3 regions of the Micromonospora sp. WMMD1120 genome follow, and region 2 is predicted to be linked to each of the others. Evidence: predicted binding sites of a transcription regulator. Region 2 holds the regulator's gene; each other region holds the start of a gene.
What was found. The regulator HrcA, encoded in region 2, represses chaperone genes, less so after heat shock. The targets are predictions, from matches to a motif close to GGTTNGCACNCTCNNNNNGAGNGTGCNAACC.
Positions count from the first base shown of each region.

Region 1: a site for HrcA is predicted at 1,508-1,538, ahead of groL (chaperonin GroEL). Genes of this name have one in related genera too.
Region 3: a site for HrcA is predicted at 1,459-1,489, ahead of groES (co-chaperone GroES). Genes of this name have one in related genera too.

Region 1 is NZ_JARUBO010000005.1:1,453,422-1,456,674, forward strand. Features, by position in the region: gene groL (chaperonin GroEL) at 1-1,313, opposite strand, end outside; gene O7634_RS06925 (hypothetical protein) at 1,586-2,734, opposite strand; gene O7634_RS06930 (cold-shock protein) at 2,828-3,031, opposite strand.
Region 2 is NZ_JARUBO010000005.1:574,747-577,999, reverse strand. Features, by position in the region: gene hemW (radical SAM family heme chaperone HemW) at 1-39, shown strand, start outside; gene O7634_RS02775 (DUF4870 domain-containing protein) at 104-751, opposite strand; gene hrcA (heat-inducible transcriptional repressor HrcA) at 928-1,950, shown strand; gene dnaJ (molecular chaperone DnaJ) at 2,023-3,168, shown strand; gene O7634_RS02760 (16S rRNA (uracil(1498)-N(3))-methyltransferase) at 3,169-3,253, shown strand, end outside.
Region 3 is NZ_JARUBO010000005.1:1,141,029-1,144,281, reverse strand. Features, by position in the region: gene ybaK (Cys-tRNA(Pro) deacylase) at 1-171, opposite strand, end outside; gene O7634_RS05395 (methyltransferase domain-containing protein) at 182-1,363, opposite strand; gene groES (co-chaperone GroES) at 1,623-1,937, shown strand; gene groL (chaperonin GroEL) at 2,007-3,253, shown strand, end outside.

The sequences.
Region 1 (3,253 bases), 880 kb from region 2:
GCACCGGTGGCCTCGTCGCCGACCAGGTCGAGCTTGTCGAAGGCGGTCTTGCCGGCCTGCACCAGCGCGACGCCACCACCCGGGACGATGCCCTCCTCGACGGCGGCCTTCGCGTTGCGAACGGCGTCCTCGATGCGGTGCTTGCGCTCCTTCAGCTCGACCTCGGTGGCCGCGCCGACCTTGATGACCGCGACGCCGCCGGCCAGCTTGGCCAGCCGCTCCTGCAGCTTCTCGCGGTCGTAGTCGGAGTCGCTCTTGTCGATCTCGGCCCGGATCTGGTTGACCCGGCCCTGGATCTGCTCGGCGTCACCGGCACCGTCGACGATGGTGGTCTCGTCCTTGGTCACCACGACCTTGCGGGCGCGGCCCAGCATGTCGAGGCTGGCGGCGTCGAGCTTGAGGCCGACCTCCTCGCTGATGACCTGACCACCGGTGAGGATGGCGATGTCGGTCAGCATGGCCTTGCGGCGGTCACCGAAGCCCGGGGCCTTGACGGCGACCGACTTGAAGGTGCCCCGGACCTTGTTGACCACCAGGGTGGCGAGCGCCTCGCCCTCCAGGTCCTCGGCGATGATCAGCAGCGGCTTGCCCGACTGCATGACCTTCTCCAGGATCGGGAGCAGGTCCTTCACCGAGGAGATCTTGCTGTTCGCGATCAGGATGTACGGGTCGTCGAAGACGGCCTCCATACGCTCCGGGTCGGTCATGAAGTAGGCCGAGATGTAGCCCTTGTCGAAGCGCATGCCCTCGGTGAGCTCCAGCTCCAGCCCGAAGGTGTTGCTCTCCTCGACGGTGATGACGCCTTCCTTGCCGACCTTGTCCATCGCCTCGGCGATGATCTCGCCGACGGTGCTGTCACCAGCGGAGATGGAGGCGGTGGAGGCGATCTGCTCCTTGGTCTCGACGTCCTTGGCGAGCTTGGACAGCTCCTCCGAGACGCTCTCGACAGCGGTCTCGATGCCCCGCTTCAGGGCCATCGGGTTGGCGCCGGCGGCCACGTTGCGCAGGCCCTCGCGAACCAGGGCCTGGGCCAGGACGGTCGCCGTCGTCGTGCCGTCACCGGCGACGTCGTCGGTCTTCTTGGCGACCTCCTTGACCAGCTCAGCGCCGATCTTCTCGTACGGGTCCTCGAGCTCGATCTCCTTGGCGATGCTCACACCATCGTTGGTGATGGTGGGGGCACCCCACTTCTTCTCGAGCACGACGTTGCGGCCCTTGGGGCCGAGGGTCACCTTCACGGCGTCGGCGAGCTGGTTCATGCCCCGCTCGAGGCCGCGGCGCGCCTCTTCGTCGAACGCGATCATCTTGGCCATACGGCGTTGTCCTCCTGGACACTCACGGGCCACCCGAGATGTGTCCCCCGGATGGGCCGCCTGGTGTACGCACCTTGGGACGTCGCCACCTGGCGACGACGACGTCCTTCGGCCGGGCCGGATAGCCCGCGACGACCGGCCATGTGCCGCCCCGGCGTCTCCGCGCCGGCGCAACCTGGCCCCACCGTCCCGACCATTGGCACTCGCGGTGTGCGAGTGCCAATACCTTGTTTAGCACTCTCCCCTGCCGAGTGCAAGCACGATGGGGCCGCTCAGCCGAGTTCCGCCGCCAGTCCGGCGCTGTTCACCGGCCCCTCATGGGCGCGCTGCTCGACGTACGTCAGCAGCAGGCCGATCAACTGGGCGAGGTGGGCCGGAAGGGCCAGGACCGCGGTGATCCCGATCACCACCACCGCCCCGACGGCGCTGCCCGGCGACGCGAGCGGGTCGGTGCCGAACGCGGAGGTGCCGACCCCCTCCAGCGCACCCGGGATCAGGGTGCCGACGAGCACCGCCGCGGCCACCAGGGCCACCCGGCCGAGTAGCAGACCGAGCCGGTCGTGGAACATCCGGAACGAGCGGCCGATCGGGTTGTGGCGTTCGAAGAGGTAGACCGGGCCGGCCATGCTCAGCGCGAACAGCAGGTAGATGCCCGGCAGCACGCAGAAACAGAGACCGACCCCGATGAGCACGCTGATCAGCAGCGTCCAGCCCCACAGCCCGAGCGCGCGGCGCAGGCCGTACCGCAGCGCCGCCTCCAGGCCGGCCGGCTGGCCGGCCGCCTGCCGGGTGATCACCCAACTGCCGGCGGCCCACCCGACCGACTGCGCCAGGCCCACCAGCAGGCTGCCCCCGACGAGCACGACCAGGAGGCTGACCAGCTCGGCGAAGAAGTTGTCCGGCAGCGCCGTGCTCGTCTCGGCCTCGGCGGCCCAGGTGGCGGAGGGGTCCACCCCGAGACTGACCACCGACAGCACCGCCGCCGGCAGCACCTGCGTGAGCAGCGCGATGGGCACCAACTGCCGCCAGCCCCGACGCAGTGCCCCGCCGCACCTGGCGAACCAGCCGCCGACGCCGGCGCCGGGCGGAGTGACCAGGGCGTCGTTCGGATCGAGCCCGTGGCCGGGCGGGTACCACCCGACCGGCGGCCCCGGATACCACTGCTGCCCGCCGTACGGACCGACGCCGGGCGGATAGCCCCCGGTGGGCGGAAACGTCCAGCCCTGTTGCGGTGGCGCGGCCGGCCCGCCCGGACCCCAGCCGGGCGGCGGGCCGACAGGCCCGGTCTGACCCGGCGACGGCTCGGGCGTGGGCGGGACGCCGGGCGCCGTTTCGGCACCGCCGGCGGGCGGGATCGGGTCGGGTCGGCCCGGCTCCCCCGGCCCGGAGGATGCGGTGGGCGGGGGCGGCTGGTCGGTCATGAACGCTCCTCAGCATCGGCTGGAACGGTTCACGATCCTCCCGGCTGCGCGGTCCTGCCGCAGCCCCGCCCCGGGGCCGATCGACCGGGAGGCTCAGCCGATGACGCGGACGTGCTCCGCCTGGGGACCCTTCTGGCCCTGGGCGACCTCGAACTCCACCCGCTGACCGTCCTCCAGCGACTTGTAGCCGTCCATCTCGATCGCGGAGAAGTGGACGAACACGTCCTGACCGCCGTCGACGGCGATGAAGCCGTAGCCCTTCTCGGCGTTGAACCACTTCACGGTGCCCTGTGCCACGGTGCTTCCCTCACTTCGCACTGTGTTGCCTGATCCGGCGCACGGCGCGGCCGGACGCCCCCGACAACCGCCTCAGCGATCGATGACCGCCATTGAAGCGGGTGACGGAAATCGCACGCTACACGAGGAGAGACAGCGGCGCACGGTCACAAATCAGGCATATTTCTTGGCCAACCATTCGGGTTTTCGATCTACCAGACCCCGCGTGTGCCACCTGGTGCA
Region 2 (3,253 bases):
CTGCTCGCCGACGCTGTGGTGCGCGACCTGCTGCCCTGAGCGGTCCCGCGGCCCGGACGGGGCGGCGGTGAGCCGTGCCGGCCGGGGGAGCGGCCGGCAGGGCTCACTTGATGAAGGTGGTGGACATCGGGTAGCGGTAGGCGCTGCCCTCGTTGGCCTTCATGCCGGCGATGATCCCGAACAGGATCTGGATCACCACGACCGCGATGCTGGGCAGGAAGAGCAGGCACCAGCTCACGAAGAGCAGCACGAACGCGATGATCGACCAGAGGATCTGGAAGTTCAGCGCGGCCACGGCGTGCGCCCGGACGGTCGGCGACTGGTTGCCCCGGGCCAGGAAGGCGATGAGCGGGGCGACGAAGCCCAGCGGACCGAAGCTGACCAGCGCGCCGAGCGCGCCGCCGAAGTGCGCGACGAGGGCCCAGGTCTTGTCCTCGTTGCTGGCGTAGCCGCCGCCGGGGGCGCCGTAGGCCCCACCGGGTGGTGGGTAGCCGCCGGGCGGGGGATAGCCGCCGGGCGGGGGATAGCCGCCGGGCGGGGGGTAACCGCCGGGCGGGGGGTAACCGCCTGACGGCGGTTGGTCACCGGTGGGCGGCGGATAGCCACCGGCCGGGGGATAGCCGCCCGGGTCGGGTGCCCCGGACAGTGGTGCGGTGGGTGGCTCGGCCGACGAGTACGGGCCGGGCGAGGTCGGCTCCGGAGGGTTGTGGCCGGGGTCACCGGCTCCGGGAGGGCGAGGAGGTTCTGTCATGGCTGTCACGGTAGGGGTCAGCGGCAACGCGGCACCAGTTCGACACCGGCCACTGTCGTTGATCATCGCGCTGGCGGGTACCCCGACGTAGACTGGCACTCGCTACAGTCGAGTGCCAGGAACGGCCCGGCCGGCCCACGCGGCCGGCGGCCGACGTGCGACAGGAGGTGCGGAGGATGGGTCTCGACGACCGGAAACTCGCCGTGCTCCGCGCCATCGTCGAGGACTACGTCTCCACGCAGGAGCCGGTCGGCAGCAAGGCGCTCGTCGAGCGCCACCAGCTCGGGGTGTCCCCGGCGACGGTCCGCAACGACATGGCGGTGCTGGAGGAGGAGGGCTACATCCGGCAGCCGCACACCAGCGCCGGCCGCGTGCCCACCGACCGCGGCTACCGCCTCTTCGTCGACCGGTTGTCCCGGGTCAAGCCGCTCAGCCCGGCCGAGCGCCGGGCCATCGAGCGCTTCCTCGTCGGCGCCGTCGACCTCGACGACGTGGTGCACCGCACGGTCCGGCTGCTCGCCCAACTGACCCGGCAGGTCGCCGTCGTGCAGTACCCGTCGCTGGCCCGCTCCTCGGTGCGGCACCTGGAGCTGGTGCCGATCTCCACCACCCGGCTGATGCTCGTCATGATCGCCGATACCGGGCGGGTGGAGCAGCGGCTCGTCGAGTTGCCCGGGCCGGTGCCCGCCGACGACGTCACCGACCTCCGTCGGCTGGTCAACGAGAAGCTCGCCGGCATCCGGCTGTCCGAGACGCCGCCGCTGGTGCAGGCGCTCGTCGAGGAGGCGCCGGGCGAGCTGCGCCCGGCGATGACCACGCTCTCCACGGTCCTGCTGGAGACGCTCGTCGAGCGACACGAGGAACGCATCGCGCTGGCCGGCACCGCCAACCTCACCCGGGGCGGCCTGCTCGACTTCCAGGGCTCGCTCCGGCCGATCCTCGAGGCGCTGGAGGAGGAGGTCGTGCTGCTCAAACTCATCGGCGAGACCGAGCCGAGCACGACCCGGGTGTTGATCGGCGACGAGAACGAGTTCGACAACCTGCGCGCGGCGTCGGTGGTCAGCACGGGGTACGGCCCGGGCACCACCATCGTCGGCGGTCTGGGAGTGCTGGGGCCCACCCGGATGGACTACCCCGGCAACATCGCCACGGTGCGCGCCGTGGCACGCTACGTGGGCGAGCTGCTGGCCCAGAACTGACCAGTCAGGGCCGACGGCCGGCTGCGGCCGCCGGCGGCGCAACGCGAGACGAACATGAGGACACGGAACGCAGTGGCCAGGGACTACTACGGCATTCTCGGCGTGAGCCGGGAAGCCTCCGATGACGAGATCAAGCGCGCCTACCGGAAGTTGGCGCGCCAGTTCCACCCGGATGTCAATCCGGACCCGGAGGCACAGGAGAAGTTCAAGGACATCAACGCCGCGTACGAGGTCCTTTCGGACGACCGCAAGCGGCAGATCGTCGACCTGGGTGGCGACCCGCTCGCTCCGGGCGGCGGCGGTCCGGGTGGCCCGGGTGGCCCCAGCGGCGCGGGCCCGTTCGTCGGGTTCCAGGACATCATGGACGCCTTCTTCGGCGGTGCGGGTGGCAACGCCCGTGGTCCCCGTCCGCGCACCCGGCCGGGCGCCGACGCGATCCTGCGGCTCGAACTCGACCTGCACGAGACGGCCTTCGGCGTGGAGGCCCCGATCACCGTCGACACGGCGGTGCTCTGCACCACCTGCTCCGGCGCCGGCACAGCCGCCGGCACGCACCTGGCGACCTGCGAGGCGTGCGCCGGGCGCGGTGAGGTGCAGTCGGTCCAGCGCACCTTCCTCGGCCAGGTGGTGTCCGCCCGGCCCTGCACCGTGTGCCAGGGCTACGGCACCACCATCCCGCACCCGTGCCCCACCTGTGCCGGCGACGGCCGGGTGCGGACCCGGCGCTCGCTGACCGTCAAGATCCCGGCCGGCGTCGAGGACGGCATGCGGATCCGGCTCGCCCAGCAGGGCGAGGTGGGCCCCGGCGGCGGCACCGCCGGCGACCTCTACGTGGAGATCCACGAGCGCCCGCACGACGTCTACTCCCGCAAGGGCGACGACCTGCACTGCCGCGTGACGGTCCCGATGACGGCGGCGGCGCTCGGCACCCGGTTGACCATCAAGACGCTGGACAGCGAGGAGACCGTCGACGTCAAGGCCGGCACCCAGCCGGCCAGCACGCTGCGGCTGCGCGCCCGGGGCGTGCCGCACCTGCGCGGCACCGGTCGCGGCGACCTCTACGTGCACCTGGACGTGCGCACCCCGACCAAGCTCGACCCGGACCAGGAGAAGATGCTGCGCGACTTCGCCAAGACCCGGGGCGAGGAGGTCGCCGAGCTGTCCAAGCAGGGCGGCTTCTTCTCCCGGATGCGCGACGCGTTCAACGGGCACGCCTGAGTGTCCGCGCCGCTGTTCCTGGTCGAGGCGCTGCCCACCGGCGACACGCTGACCCTGACCGGTCCGGAGGGGCACCACGCCGCCA
Region 3 (3,253 bases), 570 kb from region 2:
GTCCACCTCGGTCACCAGCGTCTTGAACACGCGCTCCGGCGCGACACCGAGCGCGGCAGCCACCAACGCGCCGTAGTTCGGGGCGTCCGGCGACACCCGATACGGGTGGGTGCGGTGCGCGACGCCACGCTTGACCAACAGCGCCGTCGCCGGAGTGCCCTGTCCCGCCACGGGGACGACGCTAGTCCACCGGCCGACCGATCAGCACCGTCGGTGCGCCGTCGACCCGGGTGAGCACGAGGCTCGCCGCCGCGTCCCCGGCCAGCCGCAGGTCCCGCCGGAGCTGCTCAGGGACGAGCGCCGAGCCCCGCTTGAGGATCTCCACCCGGCCCACCCGGCGCTCCCGCAGCAGCGTCCGCAGTCGCTTGAGCGAGAACGGCAGCACGTCGGTGATCTCCAGGCAGCGCGCGAACGGGGTGCGCGTCGGCCGGTCGGCGTAGAGATAGGCGATGCTCGGATCGGCCAGTGTGGCGTCCAGCTCGGCGGCCAGTTCGGCGACGAGGTGCGCGCGCGCCACCGCCGGGTCCGGGTCGTAGAGGTAGCGGCGCGGCGGCCCGACCGGCGCCTCGGCGGCACCCGAGCCGGTGAGCTGGTGGATCTCCGTACGGTGCACGGTGGCGCGGCGGGGCACCTCGGCCAGCTCGCCGCACCAGAGCGCGGCCTCGACCAGGTCGCCGTCCACGGCCACCCACTCCGCCTCCGCGCCCGCCGGGATGAGCGCGTGGTCCAGGCCCGGCGCCACCTTCACCACAGTGTGCCGCACCCGCTCGGCCAACCCGGTGACGAAATCCCACGGCGGTGAGTAGGCGCGCGGGTCGAAGATCCGCCGTCCGGTGCCGCTGCTGCGCCGGGCCGGGTCGCAGAAGACCCCGTCGACTCCGGACACGTCGAACGTCGTGGCGTCCCCGCACTCCACGGTGAACAGCTCGGACAGCCCGGCCGCGGCCGCGTTGGCGGCGGCCATCTCCGCTGTCAGCGGGTCGGCCTCCACCCCGTACACCCGGATGCCGGCGCGGGCGGCGGCGAGCGCGTCCGCGCCGAGGCCGCAGCCGAGGTCGGCCAGGGTGCGCACCCCGGCCGCGGCCAGCCGGGCGGCCCGGCGGTCGGCGACCACCCGGCGGGTGGCCTGCTCCAGGCCGGGACGGGTGAGGAACATCCCGGCGGCGGCCGCACCGAACTTGCCGACCGCCCGGTGGCGCAGCTCCGCCTGGGTGAGCGCGGCGGCGGCCAGCGTCGGCGGCACCCCGGCCGCGCGCAGCGCCGACGCCGCGGTCAACGGATCGCCGCCGGCGAGCTCGCCCGCCGCGGCGAGCGCGGCCGATCCCGCAGGGGTACGCAGTGCCGCCAGCTGATCGAGATCCACCGGCCCATTGTCCGTGTCGATCGGGAAATCATGCCTGGCGGGGCGCGACGCGTTGGCACTCTCCTTGACGGAGTGCTAGCCACGGAATAACCTGCGATTAGCACTCTCGCCCTGAGGGTGCCAGCTTCCGGGTCTCGCGACCCGGGCGCGCACGCCAGGCGGACCGGCACCCGCGACGACGGCCCCGCCCGGTGGCATGAGGCAGATTGACGCTGGTCAGCCCCGCTGGCCAGCAACGAAACCAGTACCCCAGGAGGGTATGCCCGTGACTACCGCGACCAAGGTTGCGATCAAGCCGCTCGAGGACCGCATCGTGGTCCAGGCGAACGAGGCTGAGACCACCACGGCGTCGGGCATCGTGATCCCCGACACCGCCAAGGAGAAGCCGCAGGAGGGCACCGTCCTCGCTGTCGGCCCGGGGCGCGTCGACGACAACGGCAACCGGGTCCCGGTTGACGTCCAGGTCGGCGACACCGTCCTTTACTCGAAGTACGGCGGCACCGAGGTCAAGTACGCCGGCGAGGAGTACCTGGTGCTCTCCGCCCGCGACGTCCTCGCGGTCATCGAGAAGTAAGCAACCGATCAGTGCCATTGCCCCGGTCCGGCTCGCCGGGCCGGGGCAATGGCGTTCGAAGGGATACCCATGGCGAAGATCCTGAGCTTCTCGGACGACGCCCGGCACCTGCTGGAGCACGGTGTCAACGCCCTCGCTGACGCGGTCAAGGTCACCCTCGGCCCGCGCGGGCGCAACGTCGTCCTGGACAAGAAATTCGGTGCGCCGACGATCACCAACGATGGTGTGACCATCGCCAAGGAGATCGAGCTCACCAACCCGTACGAGAACCTTGGCGCGCAGTTGGTCAAGGAGGTGGCGACCAAGACCAACGACGTCGCCGGCGACGGGACCACCACCGCTACCGTGCTGGCCCAGGCGATGGTCCGCGAGGGTCTGCGCAACGTGACCGCCGGGACCAACCCGGCCGGGCTCAAGCGGGGCATCGACGCGGCGGCCGTCAAGGTCTCCGAGGCGCTGCTCGGCCGGGCCGTGGAGGTCACCGGCAAGGAGTCGATCGCGAACGTGGCGACGATCTCCGCGCAGGACGCCACGATCGGCGACCTGATCGCCGAGGCGATGGAGCGGGTCGGCCGCGACGGTGTCATCACCGTCGAGGAGGGCTCGATGCTCACCACCGAACTGGACGTGACCGAGGGTCTCCAGTTCGACAAGGGCTTCATCTCCCCGAACTTCGTCACCGACCTGGAGAGCCAGGAGTCCGTCCTCGAGGACGCGTACATCCTGGTCACCACCCAGAAGATCTCGGCGATCGAGGAGCTGCTGCCGCTGCTGGAGAAGGTCCTGCAGAACAGCAAGCCGCTGCTGATCATCGCCGAGGACGTGGACGGCCAGGCGCTCTCCACCCTGGTGGTCAACTCGCTGCGCAAGACCCTCAAGGTCTGCGCGGTCAAGGCCCCGGGCTTCGGTGACCGGCGCAAGGCGATGCTCCAGGACATCGCGATCTCCACTGGCGCCGAGCTGGTCGCCCCGGAGCTGGGCTTCAAGATCGACCAGGTCGGCCTGGAGGTGCTCGGCACCGCCCGGCGCGTCGTGGTCGACAAGGAGAACACCACGATCGTCGACGGCGGCGGCCAGAAGTCCGACGTCGCCGACCGGGTGGCCCAGATCCGCAAGGAGATCGAGGCCTCCGACTCCGACTGGGACCGGGAGAAGCTGGCCGAGCGGCTGGCGAAGCTCTCCGGTGGTATCGCCGTCATCAAGGCCGGCGCGGCCACCGAGGTCGAGATGAAGGAGCGCAAGCACCGCATCGAGGACGCCATCGCGGCGACCAAGGCCGCGGTCGAGGAGGGCACCGTGCCCGGCGGCGGCGCCGC